3 regions of the Streptomyces castrisilvae genome follow, and region 1 is predicted to be linked to each of the others. Evidence: riboswitches for the same ligand, from Rfam matches in the RefSeq annotation. Region 1 holds a riboswitch; each other region holds the start of a gene.
The links. A riboswitch is a leader RNA that binds a small molecule or an ion and turns the genes downstream of it on or off. The one in region 1 is predicted to bind cobalamin.

Region 1 (4,312 bases):
GCCCCTTCGACCATCTCTCCGGCGGCGAGCGGCAGCGGGTGCTGATCGCCCGTGCCCTGGCCCAGGAGCCGTCACTGCTCGTCCTGGACGAACCGACCAACCACCTGGACATCCGGCATCAGTTGGAGATCCTGTCCGCGCTGCGCCGACTGCCCGCGACGGTTCTCGTCGCCCTGCACGACCTCAACCTGGCCGCGTACTACTGCGATCGCCTGTACGTTCTGCGCGACGGCGGTGTCGTCGCGTCCGGACCGCCGCACGAGGTGCTCACTCCGCGCCTGCTCGCGGAGGTCTACGAGGTGACGGCCGAGGTCGCGGTGCATCCCCGCACGGGCCGCCCCCAGGTGACGTTCCTGCCGGCGGACGGGCCGCCGTTGCCCGGCGCGGAGAGGTGACCTCCGGTCCGGTGCCTGATCTCGCGACCGGACCCGGTCACCGGACCAGGCAGCAGTCCCCGCACTTCGAGCCGTTCGGCGCCCGGTAGTAGAGGCAGCAGCTGCGGCGGCGGAAGGTCAGCTCGGGGCCGGTGATCCGGCCGGTCCCGCGCAGCCGTCCGGTCTCCAGGAGTTCCCGTGTCAGCTCGGTGAGCGGCGCCCGCAGGCCGGGCCGGGATCTCAGCAGCTGCGCCGCCGAACCGGCCAGCGCGGAAGCGGAGTTCCCCGCGAGCAGCCGCGGCGCCATCTTGACGGGCAGGTGGCTCTCGACGCGCTGAAGGACGCCGTCGGTCTGCGTGGCCACGGCGTCCGCCGGTGACGACCCGGACGGGGGGACGCGGCTGCCCCGCGGCCCGGCCAGCCGAAGGGCTGAGCCGTCGCCGGCCCATTCCACGGTGGTCATCACCGGCACGATCCCGTGGACCAGGGCGCAGGCGAGGACCGGCGACCACAGGCGTGCCGCGAGTCCGAGGTGGGCGATGGAGACGCCGATACGGGTTTCGGCAGTGCCGTAGCGTTCGTTGACGGTCCTGGCCCGCGCCGCGAAACCCTCCCGCGTGAGACGCTCCTCACCGGAGCCGGAGCCGGAGCCGGACGCGAGCCCCCGGACCGTGTCGAGGGCGAAGAAGCCTCCCAGCCGCGCGACGTCCCGCAGCGCCTCGACGACCTCGTCCGCCGGTACGTCGTATGCCGGTACGTCGTCCATCGGTACGTCGTCCATCGGTACGTCGTCCGCCGGTACGTCGTCCGCCGTGCCCCGGCCGCCGTTCATGAGGCCGCTGTCCCGACGCGGCGGGGCGCGGCGATCACATAGAGGTCCAGGATCTCGGGGCGGGCCGCGACACCCGGCCCGCCGGCCCGCACCCATTCCACTATGTCCTCCGTCGCTGCCGGGTCATTGACCAGCCCGAGCCAGACCGGGCGGGCGCCTGCCGCCCGTGCGGCCGCCGAGGGCTGCACGACGACGACGTTGGCCTGATCGCACACGTCCAGGCACTCGGAGATCCGCACCGGGGCGATCTCCCGCAACCGCGCGGTCTGCGCCGCGTGATCGGCGTCGACCTTCACGGTCCCGCAGCAGCAGTCGCGGCACACCACCACCCGGCACGGGACCGCCCGGTCCGCTGTCGGTACGTTCTCGTCGGCGGGCTGTTCAAGCATGCCGCGTCCTCCCTCTCGCCGGGGAGTTCCGCCCCGGGGGTACGTCGAGGGGGCGACAGCGTGAGTCTCTGGCTCTCGGGCAAGCGCGCGCCCCGGTGCCCCGCCCGCGCGGGGCAGTGGCACGTCGGGATCCGCTCGCCGATCACAGTGGCGGTACCGCACCGGATTCACACCGGTTTCCTCGGAGCGCTGCCGCCCAAGTCACCAGCCATGATGCCACCCGTCCCTCACCGGAGGGACGTCGCCGGCGGAACAGCGCTCGCCCGCCCAGTCGTCGTTTCCGGCTGCGGATGCGCTCCGGCCCGGCATGGGTGATCCGGGCCACGCCCGGCGAGCCGGTTCAGGAGGCCGACGAGATCGCGTGGTCGGCGGCCCACGAGGCGAGGATGCGCAGCCGGTCATAGGTGGGTGATCCGGCCTCGGCGGTCCACAGGACGAGCTGCTGGTCGGGGTCGGTGCCGGCGGTGAGGGTGTCCCAGTCCAGTGACAGCCGCCCGGCGACGGGATGGTCGAGGACCTTGGTTCCGACGCCGAGGGTGGCGACGTGGTGGGCGGCCCACCACCTGCGGAAGTCTCCGTCCTGGACACACAGTTCGCCGACCAGGGCGGTCAGTCTCGGGTCGTCCGGGTATTTCGCTGCTTCCATGCGCAGTTGTGCAACCGCCATGCGTGCCACGCTTTTCCAGTCGGCGTAGAGCGTTCGCATGGCCGGATCGGTGAAAAGGACGCGGACGTAGTTCCGGTGCTTTTCCGGAACGGCTGCGAAATCGGTCACCATGGCGGCGGCGAGGGAGTTCCAGGCGAGAATGTCCATGCGGCGGCCCATGACGACGGCCGGGGTGGCCGCGAGGTCTTCCAGCACCCGGCGCAACTGCGGCTGGACCCTTTGGCGGGCGCGGCGGCGCGGCTTGTCCGCTTCCTTGCCCGCGAGCCCGAAGAGGTAGCGGCGCTGGTCTTCATCCAGGCCGAGGGCCTGTGCAACAGCTTCGAGTACGGGGGCAGAGGCAGGCAGACGCCCCTGTTCGAGTCGGGTGTAGTAGTCCGTGGAGATCGCCGCCAGCTGTGCGACCTCTTCACGGCGCAGACCCGCCACCCGGCGCTTTCCGGCCTTGTCGGGCAGGCCCACGGCGCGGGGGGTCAGCTCGGATCGGCGTGCCTTGAGGAACTCCCCCAGCTCGTTCAGATGCGGTGATGGGCTCATGCCTCCAGTCTGGCAGTGAACGCACCAGCTGTGAGGGGGAGAAATTCTTCCCAGGATGCCCTTCTCCCGGGAAGACATTCTCCTCTGCACGCGCGCCGGCAGGCGTGGCAGCGTGGAATTCGGCACGACAGCGCGTCACCGAAGGCGAAGGACAACGGGCTGCCCGAGGACGAGCTGAGCGAGGACGGGCTGAGCGAGGCCATCACCCGCCTGGCCTCCTACGCCGGACGGCCGAACGCCGTGGACGCCGGATCCAGCCCGCCGAGGCGTTCCGGAGCAGGCACAACACCATCAGGGTCACGGAGGCAGCCGATATGACCGACCACGGATTCGAGCAGATCTTTCCGCTCGGAGAGACCAACGACGCCTACGCCGAGAACTTCATCGGGCAGAGCTACCTGGCTCCCCTGGCCGGCGGAAGCGTACCGGTCAGCAACGTGTCGTTCGAGCCGGGCTGCCGCAACAACTGGCACATCCACCACGGCACGGGCGGCGGCGGTGATCAGGTCCTGCTGTGCACGGCCGGCAGCGGCTGGTACCAGGCCGAAGGGCAGGACGCGGTCGGCATGGAGCCGGGCACCGCGATCCGCGTCCCGGCGGGCACCAAACACTGGCACGGCGCGAAGGCCGACTCGTGGTTCTCCCACGTCGCCTTCATCACGCCGGGAGAAGACGTCAGCAACGAGTGGCTGGAGCCCGTCACCGACGAGGTGTACGGCCGACTGCCGAAGAGCGGAGAGAACGCATGAGCATCCTGACCGAGACCTACACCCTGTCCAATGGTGTCGAGATCCCGAAGCTCGGCCTGGGCACGTGGTTCATCGACGACGACAAGGCATCCGACGCCGTGCGCGCGGCGATCGGGACCGGCTACCGCAACATCGACACCGCTCAGGCATACGGCAATGAGCAGGGGGTCGGGGAGGGCATCCGCACCAGCGGCGTCGCCCGCGAAGACCTGTTCGTATCCACGAAGCTGGCGGCGGACATCAAGGACTTCGACCCGGCGGTCGCCGCGATCGACGCGTCACTGGCGAAGCTGGACATCGGCTACATCGACCTGATGCTGATCCACGCCCCGCAGCCGTGGGACGACTTCCGTGGCGGCGACTACGCCGAGGGCAACCGCCAGGCGTGGCGCGCACTGGAGGAGGCCCACGGGGCGGGCAAAATCCGCGCCATCGGAGTCTCGAACTTCCTCCGCTCCGACCTGGAGAACATCCTCGCCCACGGGACCGTGGCACCGCATGTGAACCAGGTACTCCTGCACGCCGGAAACACCCCGGCCGAGCTGCTGACCTTCTGCGAGGAGCAGAACATCCTCGTACAGGCGTACTCACCGATCGCACACGGCACGCTCCTCGGCAGCCGCCGGATCACCGCGATCGCCGAGAAGTACGCGGTCGGCGTCCCGCAGCTGTGCATCCGCTACGCCCTGCAACTGGGCACCCAGCCGCTACCGAAGACGGCGAACCCCGAGCACATGCGCTCCAACGCCGATGTCGACTTCGAGATC
Region 2 (4,312 bases), 5.8 Mb from region 1:
CGTCGGCGCCATCCTGTGGAATCTTCTGACCTGGCTGGTCGGGCTCCCGTCCAGCTCCTCCCACGCACTGTTCGGCGGCCTCATCGGCGCCGCGGTGATGTCCGCCGGCTGGTCGTCGGTCAACGGCGGCACCGTCGTCACCAAGGTGCTGCTGCCCGCCGTCGCCGCCCCGATCGTGGCCGGTCTGGCCGCGCTGCTGGCCACCCGGCTGACGTACCGGATCGGCGGGAAGATCCGGAACGACGCCCAGGAGAAGGCGACCGCCAAGGGCTACCGGGCCGGCCAGATCGCGTCGGCCGGGCTCGTCTCGCTCGCCCACGGCACCAACGACGCGCAGAAGACGATGGGCATCATCACCCTGGCCCTCGTCACCGGCGGCGTCCTCTCCCCCGGCTCCAACCCACCGGTCTGGGTCATCGTCAGCGCCGGCCTGGCCATCGCGATGGGCACCTACCTGGGCGGCTGGCGCATCATCCGCACCATGGGCAGCGGCCTGACCGAGCTGAAGCCGCCGCAGGGCTTCGCCGCCCAGACCGGCGCGGCCACCGTCATCCTGGCCTCCTCGCACCTCGGCTTCTCCCTCTCCACCACCCAGTCCTGCTCCGGCGCCGTGATGGGCGCGGGCCTCGGCCGCAAGGGAGGCGTGGTCCGCTGGTCCACCGCCACCCGGATGTTCATCGCCTGGGGACTGACCCTGCCGGCCGCGGGACTGGTCGGCGCGGGCGCGGAGTTCCTCACGAAGCAGGGCACCTGGGGCGTCGTGGTCGTCGCGGCCCTGCTGGTCGCCGGCTCCGGCACGATCTGGGTGCTCTCCCGCCGTAAGCCCGTCGGCCACGGCGATGTCGCGCCCGGCTCCGGGGACGGGATCGCGGCCGAACCCGCGGGCGTCGTCACCACCGCCATCGCGGCCGTCAGCCCGCCGCCCACCATCGCCGCCCAGGCCCACGACCTCACCGCCACCATCCCGGCCCCCGCGGCACCCGTCGCCGATCCTCCCCGGCCCGCCACGGTCTGAGCGACCCGGCACTCATCCCGGTACTCCGGTACTCGGTAAGGACACTCCGCATGAACATCGACTGGGCAGCCCTGGGAACCGTCTTCGGCGTCTCCCTCGTCACCACCGTCGCTCTGGTGGGCCTCTTCACCCTCGGCATCGTCGGCCTCTCCAAGCAGCCCGAGCCTGCCACGCGGGGCGGCCGGGCGGGCACCTCGCTCCTGCTGGCCCGCGCCGGCGCGTACGTCTGCTTCGGGCTGTGCGCGGCGGCGGTCGCGTACGGCATCTATCTGATCGTCGCCTGACACCTCCTCCCCCTCGCATCGGGCCGGACGCACCTCGTGCGCTTCCGGCCCGATGTGCGTCTGCGCACACTGCGCCGTCGCAGGTCAACAGCAAGTTGACGGGCGTTCGCGGGGCGTGGTGGACTGCCGGAGCCATTACGGCGACAGCAGAGGAAGCCGGTGCGAATCCGGCGCGGTCCCGCCACTGTCACCGGGGAGCGGTCCCCACCACCGCACGTCACGGCCCGCCGAGGCGGACTGGAAGACCGGGGAAACCGCCGATCCGGAAGCCAGGAGACTCTCGCCGCCGTCACGTCGAACCAGGGCGCGGACCCTGAGTGAGGACATATCGCCATGCCCGGCTGCCGTGCGACCGTTCCCCCGCCGCCCCCGCGGGCGGCTGCCCGTACGAAGGTCCTCCGAGGCGTGACGGCCGGCTGAACCGTGCGTGCCGATCGCATCTACGCGTACGGCGCCACGGCCGGTCTGATCGGCGATCTGCTGCTCGGTGACCCCCGCAGGGGGCACCCGGTCGCCGCCTTCGGGCGGGCCGCGGCAGGCGTCGAACACCGGCTCTGGCGCGACCACCGGGGCTGGGGCGCACTGCACACCCTGCTCTGCGCCGGAGGCGCCGCCGGGAGCGCCGCGCTGGCCGCCCGCGCCCTGCGCCGCCACCCCGCCGCGTCCGTAGCCCTGACCGCCGCCGCCACCTGGTCCGTCGTCGGCGGTACGTCTCTGGGGCGCGAGGCGCGGTCCATCGGCGCGGCCCTCGCGGCGGGCGATGTCGAGCTGGCCCGGGAGCGGCTGCCGCATCTGTGCGGGCGCGACCCGCAGTCCCTGGACGCCCCGCAGATCGCCCGCGCCGTCGTGGAGTCCGTCGCCGAGAACACCTCCGACGCCGTGGTCGGCGCCCTGGTGTGGGGCGCCCTGGGCGGCGTCCCCGGGCTCGTCGGCTTCCGCGCCGCCAACACGCTGGACGCGATGGTCGGCCACAAGTCGCCCCGCTACCGGCGTTACGGCTGGGCATCGGCCCGGCTGGACGACCTCGCGGGCTGGCCGGGCGCCCGGCTGACGGCCCTGCTCGCCGTGGCCGCCGGGGGCCGGCCGCGAGAAGCGGTACGCGCCTGGCGGGCGGACGCGGCCCAGCACCCCAGCCCCAACGCGGGGCCGGTGGAGGCCTCGTTCGCCGGCGCGCTCGGCGTACGGCTCGGCGGCACCCTCGCCTACGGCGGGCGGATCGAACACCGGCCGGTGCTCAACGGCGGTTCCGGCCGCGCGGTGGAGACCGGCGACATCGAACGCGCCGTGCGCCTCTCGCGCCGGGTGGGCGTGCTGGCCCTCGGGGTCAGCGTGGCGGCCCGGCTGGGCGCGGGGGCGGCCGCGCGACGGATCTCGGGAGCGGGGCGGGGCCCAGGCCCCCACGCGCCCGGACGGACCTCTGGACGGAGAACGGGATGAGCGGTGGACTGCTGGTCGCCGGAACCACGTCGGACGCGGGCAAGAGCGTCGTCACCGCCGGGATCTGCCGCTGGCTGGTGCGCCGGGGGGTGAAGGTCGCCCCGTTCAAGGCGCAGAACATGTCGCTGAACTCCTTCGTCACCCGCGAGGGCGCCGAGATCGGGCGCGCCCAGGCGATGCAGGCCCAGGCCGCCCGGGTGGAGCCGACCGCCCTGATGAACCCGGTCCTCCTCAAGCCCGGCGGCGACCGCTCCAGCCAGGTCGTCCTGATGGGACGGCCCGTCGGTGAGATGAGCGCCCGCGGCTACCACGGCGGCCGGCAGGAGAAGCTCCTGTCCACCGTCGTCGACTGCCTGGAGCAGCTCCGGGGCACGTACGACGCGGTGATCTGCGAGGGGGCGGGCAGTCCGGCCGAGATCAACCTGCGGCGCACGGACATCGTGAACATGGGCATCGCACGGGCGGCGCGCTTCCCGGTGGTGGTCGTCGGGGACATCGACCGCGGCGGGGTCTTCGCCTCGTTCTTCGGGACGACCGCGCTGCTGGCGCCCGAGGACCAGGAGCTGATCGCGGGCTATCTGGTCAACAAGTTCCGCGGCGACGTCTCGCTGCTCGAACCGGGCCTCGACATGCTGCGCGATCTGACGGGCCGCCCCACCTACGGGGTGCTGCCCTTCGCGCACGGCCTCGGCATCGACGAGGAGGACGGCCTCCGTGTGTCGCTGCGCGGCACCGTGCGCGAGTCGGCCGTCGCCCCGCCGCACGGCGAGGACATCCTGCGCGTCGCCGTGTGCGCGGTGCCGCTGATGTCCAACTTCACCGATGTGGACGCGCTGGCCGCCGAACCGGGCGTCGTCGTGCGGTTCGTGGACCGGGCCGAGGAGCTTGCCGACGCCGACCTCGTCATCGTGCCCGGCACCCGGGGCACCGTGAAGGCGCTCGCCTGGCTGTGCGAGCGGGGCCTCGCCGACGCGCTGCGGCGGCGCGCCGCCGAAGGCCGCCCGGTGCTCGGCATCTGCGGCGGCTACCAGATCCTCGGCGAGCACATCGAGGACGAGGTGGAGTCGCGCGCCGGGCAGGTCGACGCGCTGGGCCTGCTGCCCGTACGCGTGCGGTTCGACCGCGAGAAGACCCTCGCCCGGCCGGCCGGTGAGGCGCTCGGCGCACCGGTCGAGGGGTACGAGATCCACCACGGCGTCGCCGATGTGCGCGGCGGCGAACCGTTCCTCACGGACGGGCGGGGCACACCGCTGGACGGCTGCCGCTCCGGGGCCGTGTGGGGCACCCACTGGCACGGCTCGCTGGAGAGCGACGCGTTCCGCCGCCGGTTCCTGACCGAGACCGCCCGGCTCACCGGCCGCCGCTTCGTGCCCGCCCCGGACACCTGCTTCGCCGCGCTGCGCGAGGAACAGCTCGACCGCCTGGGCGACCTGATCGAGGAACACGCCGACACCGACGCGCTGTGGCGGCTCATCGAGTCGGGCGCGCCGGCCGGGCTTCCGTTCATCCCGCCGGGCGCGCCCGCGGCGCCCGCAACCCCCGCCAAGGAGTGCATATGAGTACGCCTTACCCGTTC
Region 3 (4,312 bases), 6.9 Mb from region 1:
ATGTGGGAGCGGGCGGCCTCCAGGCTGATGACGTCGGCGTCGAGGTCGTCGATGGCCTGAACGATGTCGCCGAATTCGGCGTAGCACATGTGGGTGTGGATCTGGGTGTCCGGCCTCACCCCGCTCGTGGTGAGGCGGAACGACTCGGTGGCCCAGGCCAGATAGTCCGCGCGGCCGGCGGCCCGCAGCGGCAGGGTCTCGCGCAGGGCGGGCTCGTCCACCTGGATGACCGAGGTGCCGCCCGCCTCCAGGTCGTTGACCTCGTCGCGCAGGGCGAGGGCGACCTGGCGGGCGGTGTCGCCGAGCGGCTGGTCGTCGCGGACGAAGGACCAGGCGAGCATGGTGACCGGGCCGGTGAGCATGCCCTTGACCGGGCGGTCGGTGAGCGACTGGGCGTAGAAGGTCCAGCGCACCGTCATGGGCGCGGGGCGCGAGATGTCGCCCGCGAGGACGGGCGGGCGGACGTAGCGGGTGCCGTAGGACTGGACCCAGCCGTGCTGGGTGGCCAGGTAGCCGGTCAGCTGCTCGGCGAAGTACTGCACCATGTCGTTGCGTTCGGGCTCGCCGTGCACCAGGACGTCGATGCCGGTCTTCTCCTGGAAGGCGATGACCTCGCCGATCTCGGCCCGGATGCGTTCCTCGTAACCGGCGGTGCCGATGCGTCCGGCGCGCAGGTCGGCACGGGCGGTGCGCAGTTCGCCGGTCTGCGGGAAGGAGCCGATGGTCGTCGTCGGCAGCAGCGGCAGCCCGAGGTGGGCGCGCTGGGCGGCGGCGCGTTCGCCGTACGGCTGGGAGCGGCGGCCGTCCGCCTCGGTGACGGCGGCGGCCCTGGCCCGCACCGCCGGGTCCCGGGTGAGGGGGGAGCCGGCGCGGGAGGCGTGGGCGGCGCGATTGGCGGCGATCTCGGAGGCCACCGCCTCGGTGCCCAGGGCCAGCCCCTTCGCCAGGGTCACCACCTCGTCGGTCTTCTGCCGGGCGAAGGCGAGCCAGCGGAGGATCTCCGGGTCGATGTCCTTCTCCGGCGCGGTGTCCAGCGGGACGTGCAGCAGGGAGCAGGACGCGGCGACGTCGACCCGGCCGGCGAGACCGAGGAGCGTGGCGAGGGTCGCGAGGGACTTCTCGTAGTCGTTGATCCAGATGTTGCGGCCGTTGACGACGCCCGCGACGAGCCGCTTGCCGGGGAGCCCGCCGACGGCTGCGAGGTCCTCCAGGTTGGCCGCGGCGGCGCCGGTGAAGTCGAGCGCCAGACCCTCGACGGGGGCCTTCGCCAGGACCGGGAGCGCCTCGCCGAGCCGGTCGAAGTAGGAGGCGACGAGCAGCTGGGGCCGGTCGGTGAGGGCGCCGAGGCCGCGGTAGGCGCGGGCGGCGGCGTTCAGCTCGGCCGGGGTGCGGTCCTGGACGAGGGCGGGCTCGTCCAGCTGCACCCACCGCGCTCCGGCGGCGCGCAGGTCGGCGAGCACCTCCGCGTACACCGGGAGCAGCCGGTCGAGCAGGGTGAGCGGTTCGAAGCCGGCGGCCACCCCGGGGGCGGGCTTGGCCAGCAGGAGATAGGTGACGGGACCGACGAGCACGGGCCGGGCGGTGTGCCCGAGCGCGAGGGCCTCGGTCAGCTCGGTGACCTGCTTGGTGGAGTCGGCGCTGAAGACGGTGTCGGGGCCGAGCTCGGGGACCAGGTAGTGGTAGTTCGTGTCGAACCACTTGGTCATCTCCAGCGGGGCCACGTCCTGGGTCCCGCGCGCCATGGCGAAGTACCCGTCGAGCGCGTCGGACGCGACGGCCTCGCGGTGCCGGTCCGGGACGGCCCCGACCATGACGCTGGTGTCCAGGACGTGGTCGTAGTACGAGAAGTCACCGGTCGGCACCTCGTGGACGCCGGCGCCGGCCAGCTGCCGCCAGTTGGACCGGCGCAGCTCTGCCGCCGTCTCCCGGAGGGCGTCGGCGGTGACCCGGCCCTTCCAGTAACCCTCGATCGCCTTCTTCAGCTCCCGGTCCGGGCCCTGCCGGGGGTAGCCGTACACGGTGGCCTGCGCTGCCGCGGCTGCGGGCTTGGATGTCACGGAAATCTCCTTCGCGAGATGACTCCTGAACATCCCGGGACGGGACACGGACGCGAAGGGATGACGAACCGGACGGGCCCCTGGCACACACGGTGCGGGTTCTTCGTCAGGTACGCACGCCGACCCGCCCACGAGGTCACCGGGATTTCCGCGTACGAGGGGTCGTACGCGGGCAACGGGCAGGTCTTCGGACTCGCGGGCGCATCCGCCAGGGACGGATTCCTACTGGCCGTCGCTTCCCGGATCGGACGGATCCAGTGCGTATGACGGCGGTCGTTCCCACTCACCGCTGCGGGGCAGTCCCGGATTCCCACCGGGTTCCCTCTTACGACGCGCCTGTCTGGCGGACAGGGCGAACCAGCTGCGCCGCCAGCCTACGGGGTCGCGGACCGTGCGTGGCGCCCCGGCTCACATACCGGGACGGAAACCGCGCGGGAGGGGTGGGGCCGGGGTGTGGCCCTTCACGCGGCCCGGCCTCCTGCGCTAGGTTAAGTGAGGGTAGCCTAAGTTCCCAGTGCCCGACTGCCTGAACTCCGGGCGAAGGATGTCCGGTTGGCGGAAGAGGTGTCTGTGCCGCGCAAGTCGATGTTAGGTTAGCCTTGCCTGGGCTTTAGGGGGGACTTCGTGTGGGCGTGGAAGGTGAGGGGCGGTGGCCCGGCGGTCGAGGCCGTCCGCACGGCTGATCGTGACGCCGGCAGCCTCTGAACCCTGTGGGTCCCGAAGCGTGTGCCCCGAAGTCGCCGTCCGCCCGCCGTGAGCCGCTCCGCGCTCCCGGCGGGACGGGCCGCGCCCACCGCCACCGGCGAAAACCCTCTCCCCGCCCGGCCGTTCGCGTTGCCCGCCGCCGGGCCCGTACCCACCGCACCACCGCTCCGACCCACCCGTCGGTGCCCACCCCCCGAAGGAGTCGTCCGATGAGCCAGACCTTGTCGCCCGAGCGTGTCCGGGCCGACATCGCGGAACTGCTGGGCTGTGAGCCCGCCGAGATCGCACCCGAGGAGAATCTCGTCGACCTCGGGCTCGACTCGATGCGCATCATGGTCCTGGTCGAGCGCTGGCGGGCGGCAGGGGCGACCACGCTGGAGTTCCCCGACCTCTTCGAGCTGCCCGAACTCGGCCACTGGCAGGCGCTGCTGGCGGGTGAGGCAGCGTGAGCCGCACCGACCAGCGGGACCGGTACCTGGAGCGGATCGCCGAGGTGCGGGCCGGCCTGCACGCCGAGAAGGTCGGCTACCCGATCGGCATCCGGGAGGCCGAGGTCGTGCGTACGTCCACGGTCGGCACGGGGCTGCTGCGGGTGACCCTGGGCGGGGCGGGCACCGAGGGGTTCGAGGCCCACGCGCCCGACGAGCACGTCAAGCTGATCTTCCCGGAGGCGGACGGCACCCTGCGCCTGCCCGAGCGCAACGGGGCGATGCTGCGCTGGCCGAGGCCGGTGCCCACCTCGCGCGAGTACACCGTGCGCCGCTACGACCCCGCCACGGGCGAGCTCGACATCGACATCGCCGCACATGAGGGCGGTCTCGCCTCCGACTGGGCCCGCAAGGTGCAGCCCGGCGACACCATGCACATCGCGGGGCCGCCCGGCGGGCTGATCGTCCCGCACAGCTACGGCCGCTACCTGCTCGTCGGCGATCTCACCGCGCTGCCCGCCATCGCGCGGTGGCTGGAGGAACTGCCCCGGGCCGCCAGGGGCTGGGCGTTCATCGAAGTCGCGGACGCCGGCGAGGAGATCGGACTGACCGCGCCCGAGGGCGTCGAGGTGCAGTGGCTGCACCGCGACGGCCGCCCGGCCGGCTCCGGTGACGCGCTCTCGCGTGCCGCCATGGCGGTCACCGTGCCCGAGGGGGAGCGGGCGTATGTCTGGGTCGCGGGGGAGGCGGGGCAGATCAAGCCGCTGCGCCGCTGGGTCCGTGACGAACTGCGCCTGGAGAAGGCCGACTACGACATCACCGGCTACTGGAAGCGCGGCGTCGCGGACTTCGACGAGGACGACCACGACCACAGTCACAGTCACGACCACGACCACAGTCACGACCACTGAAAGAAACCGGCCGGACCGGGTGGTGGGCCACCCGCGAGTTGTCCTGCCGAAAGGCCATCAACTAAGGTGAGCCTTACCTAAGTAGCAAGGAGTTCGGAATGTCCATACGCAGATCGTCCGGTCTGGTCGGCGCCCTCGCGCTGGCCCTCGTTCTGGCCGGATGCGGGTCATCCTCCGACGGCGGGTCCGACTCCGCCTCGGAGAAGAGCAG

Region 2: linked by a shared signal. The riboswitch ahead of P8A18_RS06385 (cobalamin biosynthesis protein) and the one ahead of P8A18_RS31840 ((2Fe-2S) ferredoxin domain-containing protein) in region 1 are both predicted to bind cobalamin.
Region 3: linked by a shared signal. The riboswitch ahead of metE (5-methyltetrahydropteroyltriglutamate--homocysteine S-methyltransferase) and the one ahead of P8A18_RS31840 ((2Fe-2S) ferredoxin domain-containing protein) in region 1 are both predicted to bind cobalamin.

The regions. Positions count from the first base shown of each region.
Region 1 is NZ_CP120997.1:7,353,254-7,357,565, reverse strand. It holds gene P8A18_RS31850 (ABC transporter ATP-binding protein) at 1-395, shown strand, start outside; gene P8A18_RS31845 ((2Fe-2S)-binding protein) at 433-1,155, opposite strand; gene P8A18_RS31840 ((2Fe-2S) ferredoxin domain-containing protein) at 1,203-1,595, opposite strand; cobalamin riboswitch at 1,658-1,778, opposite strand; gene P8A18_RS31835 (helix-turn-helix domain-containing protein) at 1,936-2,796, opposite strand; gene P8A18_RS31830 (cupin domain-containing protein) at 3,111-3,545, shown strand; gene P8A18_RS31825 (aldo/keto reductase) at 3,542-4,312, shown strand, end outside.
Region 2 is NZ_CP120997.1:1,519,958-1,524,269, forward strand. It holds gene P8A18_RS06375 (inorganic phosphate transporter) at 1-1,015, shown strand, start outside; gene P8A18_RS06380 (hypothetical protein) at 1,066-1,299, shown strand; cobalamin riboswitch at 1,450-1,578, shown strand; gene P8A18_RS06385 (cobalamin biosynthesis protein) at 1,723-2,736, shown strand; gene P8A18_RS06390 (cobyric acid synthase) at 2,733-4,295, shown strand; gene P8A18_RS06395 (putative cobaltochelatase) at 4,292-4,312, shown strand, end outside.
Region 3 is NZ_CP120997.1:435,041-439,352, reverse strand. It holds gene metE (5-methyltetrahydropteroyltriglutamate--homocysteine S-methyltransferase) at 1-2,057, opposite strand, end outside; cobalamin riboswitch at 2,219-2,434, opposite strand; gene P8A18_RS01680 (phosphopantetheine-binding protein) at 2,972-3,211, shown strand; gene P8A18_RS01675 (siderophore-interacting protein) at 3,208-4,101, shown strand; gene P8A18_RS01670 (ABC transporter substrate-binding protein) at 4,200-4,312, shown strand, end outside.